DNA from 3 places in the Vibrio sp. SCSIO 43133 genome. Region 1 is predicted to be linked to each of the others. Evidence: riboswitches for the same ligand, from Rfam matches in the RefSeq annotation. Region 1 holds a riboswitch; each other region holds the start of a gene.
What was found. A riboswitch is a leader RNA that binds a small molecule or an ion and turns the genes downstream of it on or off. The one in region 1 is predicted to bind thiamine pyrophosphate.

Region 1 (3,139 bases):
TAATCCACATCTTCAATCTTGTCATGACCAACGCCAATCGCGGAAGTCAGCTCGTACTCTCTGCCTGTTTCTGCTTCAAGCTCATCCAACATAGCTCGCAGTTCGCTCATCAAATCAATGTAAGCCGGTCCATCGTTTACTGGGTCACCTAAGTCTGATGCAGCGCCATCCCCACCCGGATACTCCCAATCGATATCCACGCCATCATAGAACTTCCACGTATTGAGGAAGCGTTTCACAGACGCGACAAATATGTCTCGATTGGCTTTATCGGTAAAGCTGTAAAATGGGTCTGAAAGAGTCCAACCACCAATGGAAGGGAGAATTTTAAGATCGGGATTACGCTGCTTTAGTGCCATTAACATGGCATAGTTGCCTTTAATTGGCGTGTTGTAGTCATGACCAGCTTGAGTGAAGCTTTTCTGGTACGCTGCCCAAGGGTCGTGAATAACCACTTCAAAGTCTTGCATGCCCTTACAGGCGGTTTGCAGAGCATTAAAGCTGTTGCCTCCCACAGATTTCACCGATTCATTAGGACCACAAATCGGGATAAAACCATAGATAATGTGGGTTAGGTTGTCGGCCGGAATGTTGTCTACTGTGTAGTCACGCCCATAAATTCCCCATTCCACAAAGTAGGTGCCGACGACCATATTAGGGTCGGTATTATAAGACTTGTTGTTGGGGTCAATATTCATTGTCAAAGGGGCTAGATGAGAGCCATCAGTATCAGCAACCACCAGCTCCATTGGCGCACTTTTGCTACATCCCGTTGCATCACACGCTTCCACTTGCATTTGATACAAACCACCCTGACCATAACCAAACGTAGCGGTTGTTTGGCTACCAGTTATTGGCCCTGTCGCCACCTTGTTACCATCGAAGTAGATGTTATAAGTATCTCCAGTGGTACCACTCCACTGATTAAATGTGATTTTGATCTCTGCTAGATCGTTGTATTGAACCATCTGGTCGTAGCCAGAGGTGGTCTCCATAGCCAATTGGATTTTCGAAAACTGCAGATTATTCGAGCCCCAGACGTCAATTGAGGGTTTTGCTGGCGCGGCATTGACACTTTGGCTTACCGCCAAAGCAACCGCCGATACCCCTAATAATAGATTTTTCATTATTTGTTCTCTTTCCCTGAAAGGTCTAATGACGCTGCTCACACCTGTTATAAAAGTGTGAACATCGAGAACAATTAATAGAACTTGGGGTTTATTTTGTGTTCAAAAAATAAACTCACTTCGAGTCACCACTCAAAAATACTCAATATGTAACAAGAATTTTCATTCACATTTTTACTTTGTGCCCAGAATTTTATTCTTGTGATGGCACCTCCTTCCTTAAAAAACACCAAACCCATTCACCAAGAAAATAAGCGCACTCGGAGGTATTTTCCGTTTAAGTCGATGAGCTCACGTTTTAATTCTGGAAAAAAACCAGCGCTTGTATAACAATGTCCTTTCTCATTAGTCGGGGAGCGTTTTCGCTGAGATCACCAAAGTGGTGAGACCCGTTGAACCTGATTCAGTTAGCACTGGCGTAGGGAACTGATAGACACCGCACTAAGACTCTGCGTCCGCAGTGGATCTTTGCCCTGCCTATTTTGTGTTCCTACCCTGAAAAGGAACATGATATGACATCATCAACCTCTAAAACTCCTATTGTATTGACGATCGCTGGCTCCGATTCTGGCGGTGGCGCTGGAATTCAGGCTGACATTAAAGCCATCTCAGCAACAGGTTCTTATGCGTGCTCAGTCATTACTGCATTGACCGCCCAAAACACGCAAGGTGTATCTGGTATTCTCGGCATCGATCCTCAATTTGTTCAGGCGCAATTAGACGCGGTATTCAGCGACTTAGATGTAGTGGCGGTAAAGATCGGTATGCTTGCTGACGCCAATATTATTCGCGCTGTGGCTGAAAAGATTCGTCAATATCAGCCAAAGCATGTGGTTCTAGACCCTGTCATGGTCGCTACCAGTGGCGACCTGCTATTAGAACCTTCCGCTATTGATGCGTTAAAAACGGAATTACTACCTTTAGCGACAGTGATCACACCTAATTTACCTGAAGGTGCAGCCCTACTTGGCACCCAAGTTCCGCAATCCCAAAATGACATGGAAGCGTTGATTGACCAGTTACGCGAACTCAATACGTCAGCGATTTTGCTTAAAGGTGGTCACCTTGAGTCAGACTCCAGCAGTAATGACTTACTGATTACTCAAAATGATGTGTCTATCTTTGAAACAACGCGTATCAATACCAAGAATACTCATGGTACAGGTTGCACATTAAGCTCTGCCATCGCGTCTTACTTGGCTCAAAATAATTCCTTACATCAAGCGGTCTCCAACGGTAAAAGCTACATTACTCAAGCAATTGCCCACGCCGATGAGCTCGACATCGGTAAGGGGCACGGTCCTGTTCACCACTTTTACGCGCTGAACCGATGAACGATATTCGTATTGAAAACGCCACGCTCACCTATTTAGGTGACGCTCAACCGATATTCTCAGACTTGAGCGTACAGTTTGAAGCGGGAAGCTGGACCGCTTTGTTAGGACCTAGTGGCTGCGGGAAGTCGACATTGCTGCGCTATATCGCTGGGCTACTAACGGAAAAAGTCACCTTTACCGCCAAAACTGTAGTTCCTAGCCTTACTCAGTTGTCGAGCAACGTAGCCTACATGGCGCAGCAAGACTTACTTATGCCTTGGTTAACCGTTGTTGATAATGTGTGTTTAGCTACACGTTTAAATGGTCAGCGTGTCGAAGCCAATACGAAAGCCAAAGCTATGGCGTTATTGAAACAGGTTGGACTCGATAGCAAAGCGAATGTTCTTCCCAACGAACTATCTGGCGGACAAAAACAGCGCGTTGCCTTAGCTCGAACTTTAATGCAAGACAAATCGATAGTGTTGATGGACGAGCCATTTTCTGCGCTTGATGCCGTCACTAGACATAAATTGCAAAATCTTGCCGCTCAGTTGTTGTGTGATAAAACAGTGTTATTGATCACCCACGATCCTCAAGAAGCCTTGAGGCTCGGCGAGCAAATATTGGTCATGAACGGGAAACCCGCTCAGCTCAATAAAATCATCCCTCCACAATCGGCAATTCCTAGAGATATCG
Region 2 (3,139 bases), 630 kb from region 1:
AGGACAGAAGGTAGTCATTCGTTTCACTAACAAGCTAGACGAACCCACGACGATTCACTGGCACGGACTTCGAATACCTATCGAGATGGATGGCGTACCTTTCCTAAGTCAGCCCCCGATAATGCCTAATGAAACCTTTATCTATGAATTTACGCCGCCAGATGCCGGAACCTTTTGGTATCACCCTCATATGAATAGCGTGGTTCAACTCGGCAAGGGACTGGTTGGAGCGCTTATTGTTGAAGAGAGCGAGCCTTTAGAATTCGATCATGATATGGAATTAGTATTAAAAAATTGGCACATAGACAAAAAAGGTAATTGGAAGCAGCTAATGATTCCCCGATATAGCGCTCGTATGGGTACTCCTGGTGAGTGGGGAACAGTTAATGGTACCAATGAACCTAATTACAAAGTTCGTCCTAACGGGCTTATTAGAGCGCGTGTGGTAAATGTTGATAATACCTTAACTTATAAGATCGCTGTAGAAGGTGCGACAGCTTGGGTAATTGCTATCGATGGAAACCCAATATCCACTCCGTATAAGCTTACTGACCATAAAATGGGCCCAGGTATGCGTCTTGATTTGGCCATAGTTGCCCCTAAGCAAGATGGTTCTACAGTTTATGTTCGCCACCTAAAGGGTAACTTCCCATTTCCTCTTTGTTCTTTCTCAGTCAAAGGTGAGGGCGTTGCTAAGGAACAAAAGATACCATCCTTACCATTAAACCCAATTCCAAAGCCTGACCTATCGAATGCCATCACCAAGGACTTTGTCTTCGAGTGGGAAGGGGCTGTTACTCCAGCAAGTAAAGACGGTAAAGCTATACCTAAGTTCTGGTTAATGAACAAAAGAGCTTGGGAAGGCATGAGTGAAGATAAAATACCAGATCCTATTGCAGAGTTGGAGTTGGGCCGTACTTATATTTTCGATCTCAGAAATGTCACACAGTATCACCATCCTATTCATCTACATGGTCATACTTTTACAGTGCTTGAGCTGGATGACAAAGAGGTCGAGCCATTTCATACCGACACTGTGTTACTTGGAAAAAACGGCAGAGCAAAAGTTGCATTTGTTGCAGATAACCCTGGAAGCTGGATGTATCACTGTCATGTTATTGAACATATGAAGACAGGACTAATGGGATACGTCAAAGTGAGTTAAAAGTGACTCCTGTAACGTTTTAAATTTTGACTACAAACGATAGACTATCTGTGTCTTATGAAAACATAATTTTCGCTGACTTCTGTCGAAATCATCAAGTGTTCGTATACTATTAGCTCTATAGGCATTTAATTTTAGGTACTCGATGATGGGTCAGTTTGCAGTTTTAGGTTTTATAGCGATAGGTGGTGCTTTTGGTGCATGCTCACGCTACTTAGTTTCAGAATTATGTATTGTACTTTTTGGTCGAGGGTTCCCTTATGGGACACTTACCGTTAACGTAGTTGGTTCGTTTATTATGGGGTTACTCATAGCCGCTTTTGAGACTGAGGTACTTGCCCCAGAACCATGGCGTCAAATAATAGGTCTTGGGTTTCTTGGCGCTTTAACTACCTTTTCTACGTTTTCCATGGACAATGTACTCTTGATGCAACAGGGAGCATTTTTGAAAATGGGACTTAATGTTCTACTCAATGTGGTTCTAAGTATCTCTGCATGCTGGATAGGGTTTCAGTTGCTGATCAAAAGTTAAACAAAAAGATACATAGTTTGGTTGAAAAATCGGAACTAATTATTCTATAATCGCTTCAATACTTGTCGGAGTGCCTTAGGGCTGAGACCGTTAATTCGGGATCCGTTGAACCTGATCTGGTTAGTACCAGCGAAGGGAACAGGAGAAATAAAATGGAAACCCTCCCTCTTTTATTTATCAAATAGCGCAAGCTATTGTGGTTGATACCTCTTGTACTCATACATCCGTCAAGCATTTATCTTTTATAACTATATGATATATAAGGAAATGCTATGTCGACACGTAAGCAAAGCAGACTGGAAGCAAAAAACTTCATCGATACGCTATCGGTGACTCCCTATCCAAACTCTCAGAAGACCTATATTCAAGGTAGCCGCAGTGACATACAAGTCCCTATGCGCGAGATATCGTTGGCCGATAGCCTAATAGGAGGCAGTCAAGATAATCCTATCTATGTTCCCAACGAACCTATTCATGTCTATGACACGTCCGGTGTTTATACCGATCCAAACCACCATATTGACCTCTATTCAGGCCTACCAAAGTTAAGAGAACAATGGATTGATGAACGTTCTGATACGGAAGTATTAGCCGGTGTGAGCTCTGAATTTGCCAAAGAGAGACTTGAGGATGAGACGCTTGATGAGCTTCGCTATGGCCAGCTTCCCCGTATCCGACGAGGTGTAGAGGGCGCATGTGTTACTCAGCTCCATTATGCTAGGAAAGGCATCATTACCCCTGAAATGGAATACATCGCGATACGCGAGAATATGGGACGTCAAAAACTCAATGATGAAATGCTCACCCAGCAGCATCCGGGTCAGCACTTTGGTGCTAACCTACCTAAAGAGATTACGCCAGAATTCGTTCGAAAAGAGGTCGCTGAAGGGCGCGCGATCATTCCTTCCAATATTAACCACCCCGAGTCAGAGCCAATGATCATTGGACGCAATTTCTTGGTGAAGGTTAATGCCAATATCGGCAATTCATCAGTAACTTCATCGATTGAAGAAGAAGTAGAAAAACTTGTTTGGGGTACTCGTTGGGGAGCCGATACGGTAATGGATTTGTCGACGGGCCGTAATATCCACGAAACCAGAGAGTGGATATTAAGAAATAGCCCAGTGCCAATTGGTACGGTTCCTATGTATCAAGCCTTAGAGAAGGTGAATGGGGTTGCTGAAAATCTTACTTGGGAAGTTATGCGTGATACGCTTATCGAGCAAGCAGAGCAGGGCGTTGACTACTTTACTATACATGCTGGCTTACTTCTGAGTCATATTCCGATGACTGCTAAACGTGTTACTGGAATCGTATCTCGCGGCGGATCCATTATTGCTAAGTGGTGTCTTGCCCACCACGAGGAGAGTTTCCTCTATACCAACTTCAAAGAAATCTGTGAGATATGTGCACGCTATGACGTGGCTCTTTCCTTAGGAGAT
Region 3 (3,139 bases), 1.0 Mb from region 1:
AAAGGCAAATTAAAGAATACGTGTGCGAGCAAAATACCGTTCAAGCCATAGAGGGAAAACGGCATAGAATCGTTCGAAGTGAGCCACCATTGAGCAATAACGCCTTGATTGCCATAAATGGCGACAATGCCAAACACACCGACCAGTACTGGCATCACCAAGGTGGTCGCAAACAATTTGAGCAACCATGATCTTCCCCAAAAATGGCGACGAGAAAACGCATGTGCCACTGGGATAGCAAGCCCTACACTTAGCAACGTTGATAGACTTGCTTGCCAAAAGCTAAATTTGGCTACGTGCTGATAGTATGGGTCCGTAAACAGCAGAGCAATATCAGTCATTGACGAGTAGGAAAGCAGTGTCCACAACGAAGCCAGCACATATATGGCAATGAGCAAAGCAATCACTAAACCTGATTTTGGTATTTGGGTCACAATAACCTCAATGGAGAAGTAGACACGATAACGATTCGTCACACCAGTGAAGCTCTGGTGCAGTATTGGCTTGCCCCTGCTTGTACAGGGGCGATAATCTGTAGATTTTCTTAGATGCCAATACTACTTAATCAGCGCAGACTGCCACTCGCGAATCCAAGCCTTACGGTTATTCGCCACTTCATCTGGACTAAATGTCAGCGCCTCACTTGGAATGGTTAAGCTCTCAAAACCTTCAGGCAGCTTGCTCTCAACAACAGGATACATCCAGTTGCCTGTTGGGATTTTTGATTGAAAGTCTTCTGAGACGATAAATTGCATAAATTCATCAGCCAACTTTTGCTTGTCACTGCTAGCCACTTTAGCCGCCACTTCCACCTGAGTGTAATGGCCTTCCGAAAAGTCTGCGGCTGCAAATCGCTTATCTTGCTCGGCAATAATATGGTAAGCCGGAGAGGTCGTGTAAGAGAGAACCAAGTCAGACTCTCCCTCAAGGAACATAGAGTACGCTTCCGACCAACCTTTGGTCACAGTTACGGTCTTTTTCGCGAGCTTTTGCCATGCCTCACTGGAGTCATCACCATAAACAGACTTCATCCAAAGTAAGAGTCCTTGACCCGGAGTTGAAGTGCGAGGATCTTGATAAATCACCTTAAGGTCATCACGTTGCTCAACCAACTCTTTCAGGCTTTTCGGTGGATTCTTTACCTTTTCTTTGTTGTAAACAAACGCAAAGTAACCGTAATCGAAAGGAACAAAAACATCGTCACTCCAGCCGTTTGGTAACTCAAGCACAGAAAGATCAGCATTGTGTTTAGCCAACAAGCCAGAGGCTTTCGCTTCACTCATTAAGTTATTATCGAGGCCAAGTACGACATCGGCTTGGGAGCTGGAGCCTTCTAGACGCAGGCGGTTTAGAATCGAGACACCATCATCTAGTGCAACAAAATTGAGATCGCATCCACATTTAGCTTCAAATGCTTTTTCAATCGCTGGACCAGGGCCCCAATCTGAAGCAAACGAATCATAGGTATAAACGGTAAGTGTATTCGCCGCAGCGAGTTGAGAGGCACTTAGAAGTGTCGTTGCCAAAGCAAGTTTAGCGAGTTGATGTACTTTCACTGGTTCTATCCTTAGATATATATTTTTATATTATATGATCCAGAAAAAGCCTCCATAGAACGGAGTTCTCATCCCTACGCCAGCATTATCTGGATCAGGTATACGGGTGTCAGGTATTACCTTCTCTCAGCACCACTGCTAGTGCACCCCGTGAGTCACAACCTTTAGAAAGCGAATTGTAACCTTTTCGTCACAGATTCGCCAAATCTATCCCTAAACTCGTTTGATTGATGTGGATTTATCGCTGATCGTAGCCCCAGCGAGGCACGAGAGTTTGGTCGATACCCATATGGTCAAGCACACGAGCCACAATAAAGTCGACTAAATCCTCAATAGATTCTGGCTGATGATAAAAGCCAGGCGCAGCTGGCATGATGGTCACGCCCATTTGCGAAAGTTTGTGCATGTTTTCTAGGTGTATGGTTGAAAATGGCGTCTCGCGTACCACTAGGAGAAGTTGACCACGCTCTTTCATTACCACGTCAGCAGCACGCTCAATTAAGTTATCAGACATCCCATGAGCAATCGCAGCCACACTACCAGCCGAGCATGGGCAGACGATCATCTGTTTAGGCGCTGCTGACCCGGAAGCCACTGGTGAAAACCAATCTTCTTTACCACACACCACCAGCTTATCTGGCGAGCAATTCAGTTTTTGTACTAGTGCTTTGTGCGCGGCATCCGGACCGCTCGGCAGTTTAATATTATGTTCAGTCGCCAACACCACTCTCGCAGCGGAAGAGATCAATAAGTACACGGTATAATCTTGAGCTAACAAACACTCAAGGAGGCGCATCCCATAAGGAGCGCCAGATGCACCAGTAAATGCCAGCGTGATCGCTTTCTCTACGGGTTTCATTACGCTAATGCCTCTAATAATTTTTGATGAATACCACCAAAGCCACCATTGCTCATCACCAGAATTTGATCGCCTGGTTGAGCCTGTTCAACAATGGCCTGCACCAGTTCATCAATAGAGTCACTGACTGTGGCTGGTTGCGAGCATGAGTGCGCAATCTCTTCTACTGACCAATCAATATTGTCGGGTTGGAATAAGAACACCGCATCGGCTTGAGTGAGCGATTGCGCTAATGTCTCTTTGTGCACGCCGCGTTTCATGGTGGCACTGCGTGGCTCTAAAACAGCTAGGATTCGCTGCTTGCCGACCTTGTTACGTAAACCGCCTAAAGTCAGTTCAATTGCCGTTGGATGATGGGCAAAATCATCGTATACCGTGACTTGATTCACTTCGCCCTTCAGCTCCAAGCGTCGCTTGGTATTGATAAACTTGCCTAATGCTTCGCACGCAAGATCCGGAGTCACGCCAACATGCCTTGCTCCAGCAATAGCCATCAGGGCGTTATCGACATTATGGTCCCCCACTAGCTCCCACTTAACTTCCCCGACTTTGCTGCCATGTAGGTACACTTCAAAATGCGAACCATCACGCTTTAACTTGTTAGCATGCCAATCCGCATTCTCTCCCGTGTGTTCCACTTCACTCCAACACCCTCTTCCTAGTACGTCACCCAACGCCTTATCTTTACGTGGAGCAAGGATGCGGCCGTTTCCAGGAACAGTGC

Region 2: another riboswitch for thiamine pyrophosphate. It lies ahead of thiC (phosphomethylpyrimidine synthase ThiC); the one in region 1 lies ahead of thiD (bifunctional hydroxymethylpyrimidine kinase/phosphomethylpyrimidine kinase).
Region 3: another riboswitch for thiamine pyrophosphate. It lies ahead of thiB (thiamine ABC transporter substrate binding subunit); the one in region 1 lies ahead of thiD (bifunctional hydroxymethylpyrimidine kinase/phosphomethylpyrimidine kinase).

What each region holds. Positions count from the first base shown of each region.
Region 1 covers NZ_CP068024.1:2,901,726-2,904,864, forward strand. The annotation lists gene JKJ11_RS13640 (glycosyl hydrolase family 18 protein) at 1-1,127, opposite strand, end outside; TPP riboswitch at 1,468-1,569, shown strand; gene thiD (bifunctional hydroxymethylpyrimidine kinase/phosphomethylpyrimidine kinase) at 1,640-2,461, shown strand; gene JKJ11_RS13650 (ABC transporter ATP-binding protein) at 2,458-3,139, shown strand, end outside.
Region 2 covers NZ_CP068024.1:3,531,535-3,534,673, reverse strand. The annotation lists gene JKJ11_RS16480 (multicopper oxidase family protein) at 1-1,165, shown strand, start outside; gene crcB (fluoride efflux transporter CrcB) at 1,314-1,697, shown strand; TPP riboswitch at 1,754-1,852, shown strand; gene thiC (phosphomethylpyrimidine synthase ThiC) at 1,970-3,139, shown strand, end outside.
Region 3 covers NZ_CP068024.1:346,958-350,096, reverse strand. The annotation lists gene thiP (thiamine/thiamine pyrophosphate ABC transporter permease) at 1-434, opposite strand, end outside; gene thiB (thiamine ABC transporter substrate binding subunit) at 558-1,526, opposite strand; TPP riboswitch at 1,611-1,717, opposite strand; gene JKJ11_RS01825 (flavin prenyltransferase UbiX) at 1,795-2,415, opposite strand; gene mpl (UDP-N-acetylmuramate:L-alanyl-gamma-D-glutamyl-meso-diaminopimelate ligase) at 2,415-3,139, opposite strand, start outside.